Regions from separate parts of the Bacillus sp. AL-1R genome, predicted to be linked through region 2. Evidence: riboswitches for the same ligand, from Rfam matches in the RefSeq annotation. Region 2 holds a riboswitch; each other region holds the start of a gene.
What was found. Region 2 has a riboswitch for S-adenosylmethionine ahead of ACSBO6_RS02495 (methionine ABC transporter ATP-binding protein). Riboswitches for the same ligand answer to the same signal wherever they lie in the genome.

Region 1 (3,485 bases), 1.3 Mb from region 2:
ATACTGGTCTTGTTTCTGTTGCATAAGCTGATATTTCCCAGCCTTTTTCTTTTGCTAAATGAAGTGGGGCTAAGGCTGTTCCGTATCGACTTGTTGCAATACTCCCTGCGTTGCAATGAGTTAATACTGCTGCCCCGTCATGTAGTAATGTTAAAGCATTTTCACCTATTCTCTTGCAAGTTGCCTCGTCTGCTATATGTAATTTAATCGCTTCTTCCATGATGATTAATTTAGCTTCGGCTACAGTCACTGCTTCTTTACTAGTTTTAATTAGTTTTTCAACAGCCCATGCTAAATTTACTGCCGTTGGTCTAGCACTAATTAATTCATCCGCTAATAATCGTGCTTGTTGATGAAATTCATCAATTTGTTCAGTTTCAAGTTCTCGAACACCTAAATAAAGTCCATATGCAGCTGCCAAACCAATCGCTGGTGCTCCTCTTACTTGTAATTTTACGATTGCTTCACGTACATCAATTAATGTCGTTGCATCAAAGTAGTGAATTTCAGTAGGTAATTTTGTTTGGTCTAAAATTTTTAAACTTTCACCGTTCCATTGTAATGATTCAGGTATTTGCTGTAATGTAGTCATCAATAATTACTCCAATCCGTTAAGTAAATTCCTAATATTCCTAATAGTAAATCTATTTTTTATGCAATGAACTCCGAATATTAAGACTTTTTTCTTTGCATAAATTTTTTGATGGTGTTCAAGGGAATCAAAGTCTTCAACATGAGCTAGACCGATGCTTCTTCGGATTAATTCACATCCAATAACCCCAATTGCATCTATCCAATATCCTTCCAGTTTTTCTTTAATTAGAGCTTTTTGGTTAAATGGTCTAACACTATGCTCTTCCCATAGTTGAGTAAATGTTTCATTAAACACTTTTTCGATGGTTAAAATATGATCGAAAATTTCGTCTTTTAATTCAGTACGGCTGAACAGTTGAAACAGTAAATTTGCTTGAATTTGCCCTAAATCAAATCCGATTGGTCCGACAAATGCAAATTCAGGGTCAATGACTTTTGTTTCTGTTGCAGATGCGAAAATGCTTCCCGTATGTAAATCACCATGTAATAACGCTTCTTTTTTCGATAAGAAATCTAATTTTAGTTTTGCCACCTCAAGTTGTAGATCTGCATCATTCCATAGCACTTGAATTTCGTCTGTTAATTCTTCTTCAAAACTATTTGTTTCACTATTAAAAAATGGATCTGTGAAAACAAGATTTTCTGTTATATCACATAATTCAGGATTATTAAAAAGATACTCTAACTCTTTTTTCTTAGCAGGTGAAGCTCCGAAATCTGAAGTGTAAAATAATGATTTTGCTAGAAATTCTCCGATATGTTCAGCTAAAAACGGATAGCTTTTCTTCTCAATAAGTCCTTTTCGTAAAATTTGCAAGTGTGAAAGATCTTCCATTACAGTTACAGCTTGCTCTTCATCATGCGCTAAAATTTTTGGTGCATGCAATGGGATTAACTCATTGTATATTTTTGTCGCATTACTTTCGATCGTAGCTCGCTTTAAAGTAAGTGGCCAGCTTTCACCGACAACTTTTGCATATGGTAGAGCCTGCTTTATAATTAACCCTTTCTCGCTTCCTAATGGTTTAACTCTAAACACTAAATTTAAATTTCCATCCCCGATTTCTATACTTTCACAACGTTCATTTTTAAAATAGCCAAGTTTTTGTAAATAAGTAATCGCAGTTTGTTCTGTTAAAGGTCTATATTCTTTTCGTTCAATAACAGTCACTAAATTCATCCCCTTTGAATTTTGCAAAATAAAAAGCCTCTTTTCCGAGACGAAAAGAGGCAATACTAATTGGCTTTCGTCTCTTATCTACCAGAAAATTTCTTTTCTGTTGGAATTAGCACCGTGCCTTACTGAGCATTTAAGCTCAAGGCGTAAATAATACGCCCCATTTCACAATGGTATTACGGTCGGTTGCTGGGCATCGTCGGGCCAAATCCCTCCGCCTACTCGAAATAAGAGTTCGCATATTTGATTTTATAATCGTATTTTAGTTTATACATTTTTAATTTGTCAATTACTTTTTTGAAACTTTTTGTAAATTTCTTCTTTTCTGTCTTCAAAAATAGGGATTGTACCTCGTATTTCGTCTACTTTTTTCGGATCAATTTCACCAAAAACAATTTCTTCATTCACGCTACCTTTGGAAATTACTTCACCCCAAGGGTCAATAATCATAGATCCTCCACCAAATGTGTTCGCTAAATCTTTCCCTACCCGATTACACGCAACAACATAACACTGATTTTCGATTGCTCTTGCTTTTAATAAAATTTCCCAATGATTCATTCTTTGAATTGGCCATTCGGCAACGAAAAATAAAACTTTTGCACCTTTTTGCGAATGAGCGCCAATCCATTCTGGAAAACGCAAATCATAGCAAACAAAACCTGCAGCCGTTAATCCATCGATTTCAAACAGACCATCTGTTTTTCCTGATTGAAGATAGTGATGCTCGTTCATTAACTGGAATAAATGAACTTTGTCATACGATTTTACAACCTCGCCAGTATTGTTAATCACAATTAACGTATTCGTAACACCATTTTCTCTAGCAATAGGGAACGAACCAGCAATCAATAGTACATTATTCGATTTTGCAATGGACTGAAGTTCAGAAATAATTGCTTCTTGTTCACCTGTGTGCAAGTCAATTTCTTTTAGACAATAGCCCGTTGTCCATAGCTCAGGTAATACGATTACACGAATATTTTCTTTCAGTGCCTCGTTTATTTGCGTTCTTATTTTCTCTAAATTAGCCTTTGATTCTCCTAAAATAACGTCACATTGAATACACGCAATTTTAATCACAATTTATTCACCCTATTCTAAATTTTATAGACATTTTTACATCGAGCATATATGATGGTGAAAGTTATTGCAACAGTCGTTCATGAAAATCATTCGATTAAGAAACGATTTATTAAATTAATTTTATTATATTTTTGGAGTGATACACTTGAATCATAGTAAACTATTAAACAATTTACCAAAACAATTTTTTGCATCACTAGTTCAAAAAGTGAATCAGTCAATCGGTAATGGTCATGATGTCATTAATCTTGGTCAAGGAAATCCAGATCAACCTACACCTGACCATATTATTAAAGCACTACAAAAATCTGTTGAAAACCCTTTAACTCATCGTTATTCTCCGTTTAGAGGATTGAGCTCTTTAAAAAAAGCTGTTGTCGAATTTTACAAACGAGAGTATGATGTTGATTTAGACCCAGAGGAAGAAGTAGCCATATTATTCGGTGGTAAAGCTGGATTAGTTGAGCTACCACTTTGTTTATGTGACCCAGGAGATACAATTTTAGTACCTGACCCAGGCTACCCAGACTATTTATCTGGTATATCCCTTTCCAAAACAGTACCATACATGCTCCCATTACTTGAGCAAAATCAATTTTTACCAGATTATCAATTAATTCCTCATGAT
Region 2 (3,485 bases):
AAGCAATAGCATCTTTCATTGGGTTTAAACCAGCATCAATCGCGTAGTTTGTGTTAATTAACACTGCGTCGCCTTCATTGTTTTGATAAACTTTCGGAAGCATACCAGCGTCAACATCTGCTTGGAATTTTAGGTTTTTTGGATTCTCTGCTATGTCTTTAATTTGAGCAGTAGTAGGATCTACTCCAGCTTTAAGTTTAATTAAACCTTCATGCTGTAATAAGCTTAACATACGACCATGGTCAGCTACTGAGCTACTCATGATAATTTTAGCTCCATTTGGTAGATCATCTAAGCTCTTATATTTTTTAGAATAAACTCCGATTGGCTCGATGTGGATGCCACCAGCGTTTTCAAATTTGTAACCATTTTCTTTCATTTGAGCTTCTAAGTATGGAATGTGTTGGAAATAGTTTGCATCTAATTCTTTAGAATTTAGTGCTTTATTTGGTAAAACGTAATCTTGGAATTTAACAATTTTTAAATTAATTCCTTCTTTTTCAAGGATTGGCTTAGCTTGTTCTAAAATAACTGCGTGCGGTACATTTGATGCACCAACCACTAATTCCTTATTTTTATCTTCTCCACCTTTATTACATGCTGCTAAAGATAATGCTAAAACACCTGCTCCTAATAATCCTACGATTTTTTTGAAATTCACTGTCAGTTCCTCCCTTATATGATTAAGCTCTTTTATCTATTTTTGTTGTTACTAAATCACCAATAAATTGAAGAATGAATACGATTAATAAAATAATTACTGTCGCTACAAGTGTTACTTGGTTATTTGAACGTTGGTACCCTTCCATAAATGCTAAGTTACCGAGTCCACCACCACCTACTACACCAGCCATTGCTGTATAACCAACAATTGCGATTGTAGTAACAGTTAAACCTGAAATAATTGCTGGTAATGCTTCTGGTATTAATACTTTTACGATGATTGTAAAGGTACTAGCTCCCATTGCTCTTGCAGCTTCGATTACACCTTTATCAATTTCACGTAATCCGATTTCAACCATCCTTGCATAGAATGGTGCAGCACCAATTATTAATGCTGGTAATGCAGCTTTTGCTCCAAGCATAGTGTCAAGAATAAAGATGGTAAATGGAATTAATAAAATGATTAAAATGATAAACGGTATTGAACGAAAAATATTTACAAACGCTGCTAGGATAGTATTAAAAAATTTATTTTCAAGAAGCTGATCTTTGCTAGTTAAAAATAAGAATAAACCTATTATTAGTCCAAAAATGAACGTTGCAAGTGCAGCTATTACTGTCATGAATAATGTTTCTTGAGTGGCTAAAAGCATTGCATCCCAATCAACATTCGGAAAAAGTTGTGTCATCTTATGCTACCTCCACTTCAACTTGTTTTGATTCTAAATAAGCAATTGCCTCTTTGATGTTATTTATGTCTCCAACAAGTTGAATCTTCATTGTCCCATAAGAGCCTTCAGCAGTTTGAACAATTTTCCCTTGCAGAATGTTAATCTCAATATCAAAATGCTTAACAACTTCAGAAATATGTGGCTGATCTGCTTGACCATTTTTAAAGGTAAGCTTGTAAGTATTATCCTTCCCATCACCATGAGAAATTACTTCACCTTCATCGCCTTTGATTTGCGTCACAAATTTCTTTGTAATTGCTTGTTTAGGACGAGTAAATACATCAACAACATGGCCTTCTTCTACTACACTTCCGTTTTCCATTACAGCTACTCTTTGACAGATTTTTTGAATGACATGCATTTCATGAGTAATTAGGATAATTGTAATGCCAAGCTGTTTATTTATATTAGTTAGTAAAGCTAATATTGAATCCGTTGTTTCTGGATCTAGTGCAGAAGTCGCTTCATCACATAAAAGAACATCTGGATTATTAGCAAGTGCTCTTGCAATTCCGACACGTTGCTTTTGACCTCCACTCAGTTCAGAAGGATAAGCATTTTCTCTACCTTCAAGACCAACAAGTTTAATTAATTCTTTCGCACGATTAATGCTTTCCTTTTTTGGAACTTTAGCAATTTCAAGTGGGAAAAGTATATTTTCTAATACAGTTCTTGACCACAATAAATTAAAATGCTGAAAAATCATTCCTATTTTCTGTCTTGCTTTTCTTAACTGATTAGATGAGCATTTAGAGATCGATTGACCATTAATAATAACTTCACCTGTTGTAGGTGATTCAAGTCCATTCAGCATACGTAATAACGTACTTTTCCCTGCGCCGCTATATCCGATCATGCCAAAAATTTCACCTGCTTCAATATTTAACGAAACATTTTGTACTGCGGTAACTGTGCCCTTTTTACCCTTGTATGTTTTACTTACATTATTTATTTGAATCATACACTTGTTCTCCTTTCAAAACATTCTAACAACTTTTCTTTCAATTTTTTGTAAGAAAGTACTTTTTTAGTCGCATAAAACAAAAAAACCTTTCAACTCACATGAGCAGAAAGGTTTAACATACAAAAAGTATTCCTTTCTCTCATCTCTCAAAGCATATGCTTTGCAGGAATTAGCACCATTTCAATGACGATCATTGACGGTTGCTGGGTTTCACAGGGCACAGTCCCTCCACCTCTCTCGATAAGAGTTAACTTACGATCTATTTAGTTGTTGAGTGCAATTTCTTTAACGTAAGTCCAATTCTACAAAGATAGACACAAGTTGTCAACAATTTTCTATAAGTTTTTTTTCGTTTTCAACACTCGTATATTGAAAAATGGTTTCCATAAGTAGTAATAATCGATAGTTCCCTTCAAAAGAAGCGTCATTTAGTTTTAATAAAAGCCCTAATCTTTGCAAACCTGAATTTAGATATTCCCATCCATCCTTTGAAAAACTAACTCTGAGTTGCGGAATCGAACGATCAATTACCTCAATAAAAGGAGCCTTTTTGCTTAACTTTATAAAAACTTTTTCATTCAGACAATTAATTTCTACAATCTTTTCTTCAATTGGCAAAATGATTTGTAAATATTCCTTTTTTATAAATAAGTTTCTTGCTTGTCCAACCCACTCCTTGATTTCCATAATAAACACCTCTCCCGAATTCTTTAATCTTATTTTCTCATAGATAAGAGGTGTATTCTTTATATTTCTCTCGACATTTACCTTGATAAAAATCTATATTTTAATTTTATTTCTACAACATTCAACTCATTTCCCAAGAAATATGTCTAAAATCAGGAAATAGTTTTAGCCATATAAAAAGAGTGCAACTAACAGTATGCACTCATCGTTTAATATATAAATTATATTTTTTTAACAATTCATGTAAATAAGGTACAGACTTGAAAGCGTAAATTTTTTGTTTCATTTCCCCATTTTCAAAAATAAGTAAACAAGGTACACTTTCAACTTTCCAACTTTGAGCTTCCTCCACTATTTCATTAATATTCACCTTACAGATTGGTAAATTTGGCAGAATCTCATTTACTATTTCTAGCATTTTTGACGCTACTTGGCATGTA
Region 3 (3,485 bases), 1.8 Mb from region 2:
GAGGTTATTTTTTTGTCTATTATCTATAAATTGAATGGTCGAATTAGGATAAACGGCCTAAATTAATATTGGTAAAATTTGTTAAAATTATTGATAGGGCAAATAAGCTCAAATGATTTTAACAAAGGAGAAACTATGCAGGAAAGAAATGTAGAACTTGTGGAACTAAATGCAGAAAATTGGTATGAATGCTGTCTCTTAGAGGTATCTGAAAATCAAAAAAGTCACATCGAGCCGAATGCAATCTCGATTGCTCAATCGAAATTTGAAACTTCACTAAAGCCATATGCTATTTATTTTGAAGGTAGGGCGGTTGGATTTTTAATGTTTAATACTACTAAAGAAGAGCTAGATGGATATTGGATTTATAGAATAATGATAGATAAGAATTTTCAACAAAAAGGACTTGGTAAAATTGCAACTCAGTTAATGATCGAGGAAATGATTAAACTAACAAATGCCAAAAGAATTGTTGTAGGATATCATCCTGAAAACTTAGGAGCACATAATTTATATTCAAGTCTTGGATTTATTGATCATGGCGATCGATTTGGTAAAGAAATAGCAGTAATATTAGAAATATAGCATCTTTGAATGTTCCTAAAGAAAGAAGGGATAGCAAGTAAGCTATCCCTAAATTATTGTCTACTTTTACGGAGTATCTTCGTCAACTTTGTACTCTAAAATATCACCTGGTTGACAATCCAATGTCTTACAGATTGCTTCTAATGTTGAGAAACGAACCGCTTTTGCTTTACCATTTTTCAGAATGGAAAGATTCGCCATCGTAATTCCAACTCTTTCTGAAAGTTCTGTTACGCTCATTTTGCGTTTTGCTAACATCACATCAATATTAATAATTATTGCCATACCATCCACCTCAGACCGTTAAATCATTTTCTGATTTTATGTTAATCGCTTCTTGTAGAAGCTGTTGGAGGATCGCAGCAAAAACGGCGATAACTAACGAAGCAAATATGATAATTAGTCCCAATAAACCGATGGGAGGGTCAACTTTTCTCCCTATAAAATGAATGAGTGGCATTCCTAATAAATAGATACTACTAATTGCAATCGCACAGTACTTTATGTTCTTTAACGCCTTTACAGAAATTTCGGAGAATGCTGTGTTGTCGTCAATATAGCGTAAAAGATTGAAAGCCTGATAGAGAGCAAAATAAAAAGGTACAGCAGCTCCATACATTACGAGGAAAACGAGATATTTTATTGCAGTCATATTTGGATACAATTTAGATACGAAATTCGCAATATTTGGGACCAAAAATATACATAAAGCAAGCACTGCAATTCCAACAAGAAAAATAATTGCTTTTAAGAATGTAGTTGAACCTCTTTTACCATTCATATTATATACCTCACTTTTTTAATAACAAGATGAATTTATTATATTATTTATCGATTAACAATAAAAATATGTTGTTTTTTATTTTATTTAGAATGTTATATAAAAGCGCAAAAATACTGAGAATAAATTAAAAGAGTAGATTGAAATGGAATATGAAAGAGAATAGGTGAATTGATTTAATTGTTTTTTTACAACAATTAAAAAACAAAATTAATTTTTTAATATAATAATTACCGATTTGGTTTTAATCGTTAATTTGTTGTATTTAAGGTTTTAATAGAAAGAATCAAGATAAATATATAAGGTAAATGGCTAAAGTATTGTTACTTGTTAGATTTGATAATAAATTATATTGTTTGGAGTAACAAGGTTTTCTACAATAATTTGGAATTAATTCCCAAAAAATACTGAAAAATCGAACATTTAGCAAATGGGTTGACGCGAATTTTTATATCGGTTAATCTTGGTTCAATCAATTTATAAAGTACATACCAAATAATTCTTATCCAGAGAGGTGGAGGGACTTGGCCCTATGATACCTCAGCAGCGGGTTCTATATGAACACTGTGCTAATTCCATCAGGGTATAGCCCTGAAAAGATAAGAAGAGTAGATGAAAAACAAGTCCTCTTCTATCTTAGAAGGGGATTTTTTTCATCTTTAAAACAAAATAAAATTTCTTATCCAGAGAGGTGGAGGGACTGGCCCTATGAAACCTCGGCAGCGGGTTCTTTGTAATACCGTGCCAATTCCAAGGGAGATCCCAAAGATAAGTAGAGTTAGTAAAAACCTCTCAACTTGTCTGTGTTGAGAGGTTTTTAAGAATAAATCTTATGAATGTGGAGCTTAAAGAAGAAGTGTTGGAAATTTTTTGATTATATAACCAAGTATTCTTATGTGTTTAATATGGTTTTTATATTTTCATTTGTTGTTGCCACCAAATTAGGTGTTCTACATATAAACCAGTTTTTAAAAGGGGGAAGATACTGAAAATGAGATTTTTATTTAAAAGATTAACAACTATGATCCTCACGATTTGGATTATTATCACGCTTACTTTTATCATTATGCATCTTATTCCTGGTGATCCATTTGCATCGGATGCAAAATCATTACCTGAGGAAATTGTTAGGAATATGCGGGCTAAATACAATTTAGATGAACCGCTATATGTTCAATACTTACTATATCTTAAAGATTTATTACATTTTGATTTTGGTCCATCTATTCAATCGAAATCGAGAGGGGTAAACACATTAATTGCAGAGGGATTTGGACCATCAGCATTGTTAGGAATTCAAGCATTGTTAATAGCTTGCGTGGTTGGTATTGGATTAGGAACGATTGCAGCGTTAAGGCATAATAGGTTACTTGATTATTTATCAATGTTTATAGCAATCATTGGAATTTCGGTTCCTAGCTTTATATTAGCTCCATTATTAATAAAATATATTAGTGTTCAATGGGGACTCTTACCAGTAGCATCTTGGGGGACCTGGAGTCATTCTATCTTACCGACAATCGCTTTAACGGTAGGTCCAATCGCAATAATTACTAGATTTGTCCGTACTAGTATGATCGAGATTTTAAGTCAGAATTTCATTAAAACTGCAGAAGCTAAGGGTCTTTCAACATTTGAGATTGTCATAAAGCATGGTATACGAAACGCGTTAATTCCAGTTATTTCTTTTATTGGTCCCTTATTTGCAGCTGTCATTACTGGAACTTTTGTAATTGAGAAGATATTTGCCATCCCAGGTCTTGGTAAATATTTTGTAGATAGCATTTTCAATCGAGATTACCCAGTTATATTAGGTACTACTATTTTTTATAGTTTTATATTGATCGGTACGTTATTTGTAATCGATTTATCCTATCGTTTGATTGATCCACGAATAAAATTTGGAAAGGGAGATGAATCATAATGAATCAACCCGAAACGAATCTCGACACTCTCTTTCGCAAGATCGATCGGTCGACTATACAGAAACAAAATATTTCAAGACCCCAGGAAACCTATGCGAATGAGATTTTTAGAAAGATAGCTAAAAATAAACTTGCAGTAGTTGGATTTATTTTACTTACACTCATTATTATCCTTTCAATTGTAGGACCACATA
Region 4 (3,485 bases), 1.3 Mb from region 2:
TTCCTGATAATCCAAAGAATAATGCCACATCACCTTCACTACCAACGTTAGCAGAACAGTGCATTGGTAAAACATTATTTTGTGGTAATAGGAAATTCATAATTGAGAAGATCGATTTTTTCATTTCACCAGCATATTCCGTACCACCGATTAAGATTATTTTCTTCTCAAATGATATAATAACAAATGCCTCAGAATTTGTTCCATCTACCACTGGGTCTGCTTTAAATGTAGGAGCAGAAATAATTGTAAATTCTGATTCATGAGTTTGAAGCTCTTGCTCAGTTGGGCGAATAAATAATTGGTGAGCAAATAAGTTGTGCCATGCAAATTCGTTAATTACTTGGATTGGTAAACGATACTCAGTATCAGCGCCAGCAAATCCTTTAAATAAGAATAATTCGTTACGATCTTTTAAGTAGTTAAGTACTTTGCTATACAATTTTTCAAATACGTCAGCAGAGATTGGTTGGTTTACTGAACCCCAATCGATTAAATTTTCAACAGATGCCTCTTTAACAATAAATTTATCTTTAGGTGAACGTCCAGTATATTTACCTGTTGAAACGCTAACTGCTCCTGTTGACGTTAAAATGCCTTCTTGTCTTGTTAAAACTTTTTCAACTAATTCAGAAACGCTTAGTTGGTTATACATTTGATTACTAGTAAGTAATTCGTTTAATTCAAAGTTTACATCAACTGTCTTCATATACTAATACCATCCTTTAAATATAATTTGTCTGCCATGTAGGTATCTCGATAAATAGTATAACACATTTATTTTAATAGTGTATACTATTAGTTCGCAAAATGTGTTATGAATTTGATTAAAAAATTAATTTGAGTAAAATATACTTAATCTAAAGAAGAAATTTAGTAAATTGTAAGATAATAATTAGTAATTTCCCTTTAAATAGAAATGAATGTAGAAATTAAATTATTGTAGAATTATGTCTAAGTAAGTATGAAAATTGTTGACAAGAAAGTGAAATTTTAATATGATACTTTTCATACGGATACTCTCTTATCCCGAGTAGGTGGAGGGATACAGGCCCTACGAAGCCCAGCAACCTCACTTTTAGTGAAAGGTGCTGAACCTGATGCAAGACATTTTTTTATGTCTTGGACGATAAGAGCGAAAGGCAAATAACCAAGAACCCTTTCCTCATGTAATATTTGATAAGAGGAAGGCTTTTTTTTTGCTCAAAACTTAAATACAGTGGCAATTTCGTAATTTACACTGAGTTATCTTTATCTTAAATGGGAAACATAGGAATAGGAACAAACTTTTTATTCTTATGTTGAGAAAAAAGAGATCCGTCAATTCAATTTAGGAGGGGACTCAATGTCACAACGTCGTTTATTTACTTCAGAATCAGTTACAGAAGGACATCCAGATAAAATCTGTGACCAAATTTCAGATTCTATTCTTGATGCAATTTTAGCAAATGATCCGAATGCTCGTGTAGCAGCGGAAACTTCAGTTACAACAGGTTTAGTACTTGTTGCAGGTGAAATTACAACTTCTACTTATGTAGATATCCCAAAAATCGTTCGCGAAACTATCCGTGAAATCGGTTATGACCGTGCAAAATACGGATTTGATGCAGATACATGTGCAGTTTTAACTTCTATCGATGAGCAATCAGCAGATATCGCTCTAGGTGTAGACCAAGCGTTAGAAGCTCGTGAAGGTAGTATGACAGATGAAGAAATTGAAGCAATCGGTGCAGGAGACCAAGGTTTAATGTTCGGTTTTGCTGTAAATGAAACACCTGAATTAATGCCACTTCCAATTTCATTATCACACAAAATTGCTCGCCGCTTAACTGAAGTTAGAAAAAATGAAACAGTTTCTTACTTACGTCCAGACGGTAAAACTCAAGTAACAGTTGAGTATGATGAAAACAACAAACCAGTTCGTATTGATGCAATTGTTGTATCAACACAACATGGTCCAGAAGCTACTCAAGAACAAATTGAAAATGATATTAAAGAACTTGTAATTAAACCAGTAGTACCAGCTGAGTTAATTGATGAAAACACAAAATTCTTTATCAACCCAACAGGTCGTTTCGTAATCGGTGGACCTCAAGGGGATGCTGGTTTAACAGGTCGTAAAATTATTGTTGATACTTACGGTGGATATGCTCGTCACGGTGGTGGCGCATTCTCTGGTAAAGATGCAACTAAAGTTGACCGTTCTGCTGCTTATGCTGCACGTTACGTTGCGAAAAACATCGTAGCTGCTGGCTTAGCTGATAAAGCTGAAGTTCAATTAGCATATGCAATTGGTGTAGCTAAACCAGTTTCGATCGCGATTGATACTTTTGGTACAGGTAAAGTTTCAGAAGAAAAATTAGTTGAAGTAATTCGCAACAACTTCGATCTACGTCCAGCAGGAATTATTAAAATGCTTGACCTACGTCGTCCGATTTACAAACAAACTGCTGCTTATGGTCACTTTGGCCGTACAGATATCGATCTTCCTTGGGAGCGTACTGATAAAGCAGAAGTTTTAAAAACTGAAGCAGGTCTATAATAAAATGATTAAGGCTGAATATGGCATTTGCTATATTCAGTCTTTTTTGTTTTAGTTAGAATCACGCTGTTTTATTCTACATATAGGTATACTTAAAAATCATTTTTCATAGGTTTAAATGACTAAATTAAAGTTAGTAATGGAGGAACCTATGAAAGCGATTATATGTACAAAATATGGTCCACCAGAAGTTCTTCAAATAGCAGAAGTTGAAAAACCAAAAATAAAAGATAATGAAGTATTAATTAAAATACACGCAACAACTGTAACCGCGGGAGATGTAAAACTTAGAAGTTCCGATTTTCCATTTATGTATTGGCTGCTTTCACGTCTTATGTTTGGTCTTTCTAAGCCAAAAAATAAAATACCAGGTTGTGAGCTTGCTGGAGAAATAGTGACTGTTGGCAAAAATGTAAGAAAGTTTAAACCAGGTGATCAAGTTTTTGGTTATAGTGGATTTACTTTTGGGGCTAATGCCGAATATATAGCTTTACATGAGGAAAGTGTTCTAGCTAAAAAACCAATAAATATGTCGTTTGAGCAAGCGGCAGCAGTACCGGTTGGGGCGCTTACTGCATTACACTTCTTAAGAAGAAGTATTATACAAAATGGACAAAAAGTACTTATTTATGGTGCTTCAGGAAGTGTTGGAACATATGCAATTCAGCTAGCTAAATATTTTGGTACTGAAGTTACCGCATTATGTAGTACATCTAATTTAGAAATGGTAAAGACTTTAGGCGCAAATGAAGTAATTGATTATACAAATGAAGATCTTTCTAAAAGTAAGAAGACATATGATATTATTTTTGATACAGTAGGCAAAAGTTCGTTTTCTAATTGTAGAACATTGCTAAACAAAGATGGCGTCTATTTATTAAGTGCAGTTTGGAAGCTTTCGGTGTATTTTCAAGCATTATGGAGTAATTTGATTAGCCATAAA

Region 1: another riboswitch for S-adenosylmethionine. It lies ahead of mtnK (S-methyl-5-thioribose kinase); the one in region 2 lies ahead of ACSBO6_RS02495 (methionine ABC transporter ATP-binding protein).
Region 3: another riboswitch for S-adenosylmethionine. It lies ahead of ACSBO6_RS15240 (ABC transporter permease); the one in region 2 lies ahead of ACSBO6_RS02495 (methionine ABC transporter ATP-binding protein).
Region 4: another riboswitch for S-adenosylmethionine. It lies ahead of metK (methionine adenosyltransferase); the one in region 2 lies ahead of ACSBO6_RS02495 (methionine ABC transporter ATP-binding protein).

Annotation. Positions count from the first base shown of each region.
Region 1 covers NZ_CP197469.1:1,819,237-1,822,721, reverse strand. Annotated here, with positions in the region: gene mtnA (S-methyl-5-thioribose-1-phosphate isomerase) at 1-592, opposite strand, end outside; gene mtnK (S-methyl-5-thioribose kinase) at 599-1,765, opposite strand; SAM riboswitch class I at 1,846-2,005, opposite strand; gene ACSBO6_RS08575 (carbon-nitrogen family hydrolase) at 2,057-2,851, opposite strand; gene ACSBO6_RS08570 (pyridoxal phosphate-dependent aminotransferase) at 2,997-3,485, shown strand, end outside.
Region 2 covers NZ_CP197469.1:528,730-532,214, reverse strand. Annotated here, with positions in the region: gene metQ (methionine ABC transporter substrate-binding lipoprotein MetQ) at 1-661, opposite strand, end outside; gene ACSBO6_RS02500 (methionine ABC transporter permease) at 684-1,352, opposite strand; gene ACSBO6_RS02495 (methionine ABC transporter ATP-binding protein) at 1,354-2,355, opposite strand; SAM riboswitch class I at 2,495-2,605, opposite strand; gene ACSBO6_RS02490 (hypothetical protein) at 2,683-3,045, opposite strand; gene ACSBO6_RS02485 (thioredoxin family protein) at 3,248-3,485, opposite strand, start outside.
Region 3 covers NZ_CP197469.1:3,172,320-3,175,804, reverse strand. Annotated here, with positions in the region: gene ACSBO6_RS15255 (GNAT family N-acetyltransferase) at 136-585, shown strand; gene ACSBO6_RS15250 (helix-turn-helix domain-containing protein) at 652-870, opposite strand; gene ACSBO6_RS15245 (DUF2975 domain-containing protein) at 881-1,366, opposite strand; SAM riboswitch class I at 1,866-1,972, shown strand; SAM riboswitch class I at 2,043-2,141, shown strand; gene ACSBO6_RS15240 (ABC transporter permease) at 2,358-3,290, shown strand; gene ACSBO6_RS15235 (ABC transporter permease) at 3,290-3,485, shown strand, end outside.
Region 4 covers NZ_CP197469.1:3,664,566-3,668,050, reverse strand. Annotated here, with positions in the region: gene pckA (phosphoenolpyruvate carboxykinase (ATP)) at 1-709, opposite strand, end outside; SAM riboswitch class I at 1,022-1,136, shown strand; gene metK (methionine adenosyltransferase) at 1,346-2,542, shown strand; gene ACSBO6_RS17615 (NAD(P)-dependent alcohol dehydrogenase) at 2,694-3,485, shown strand, end outside.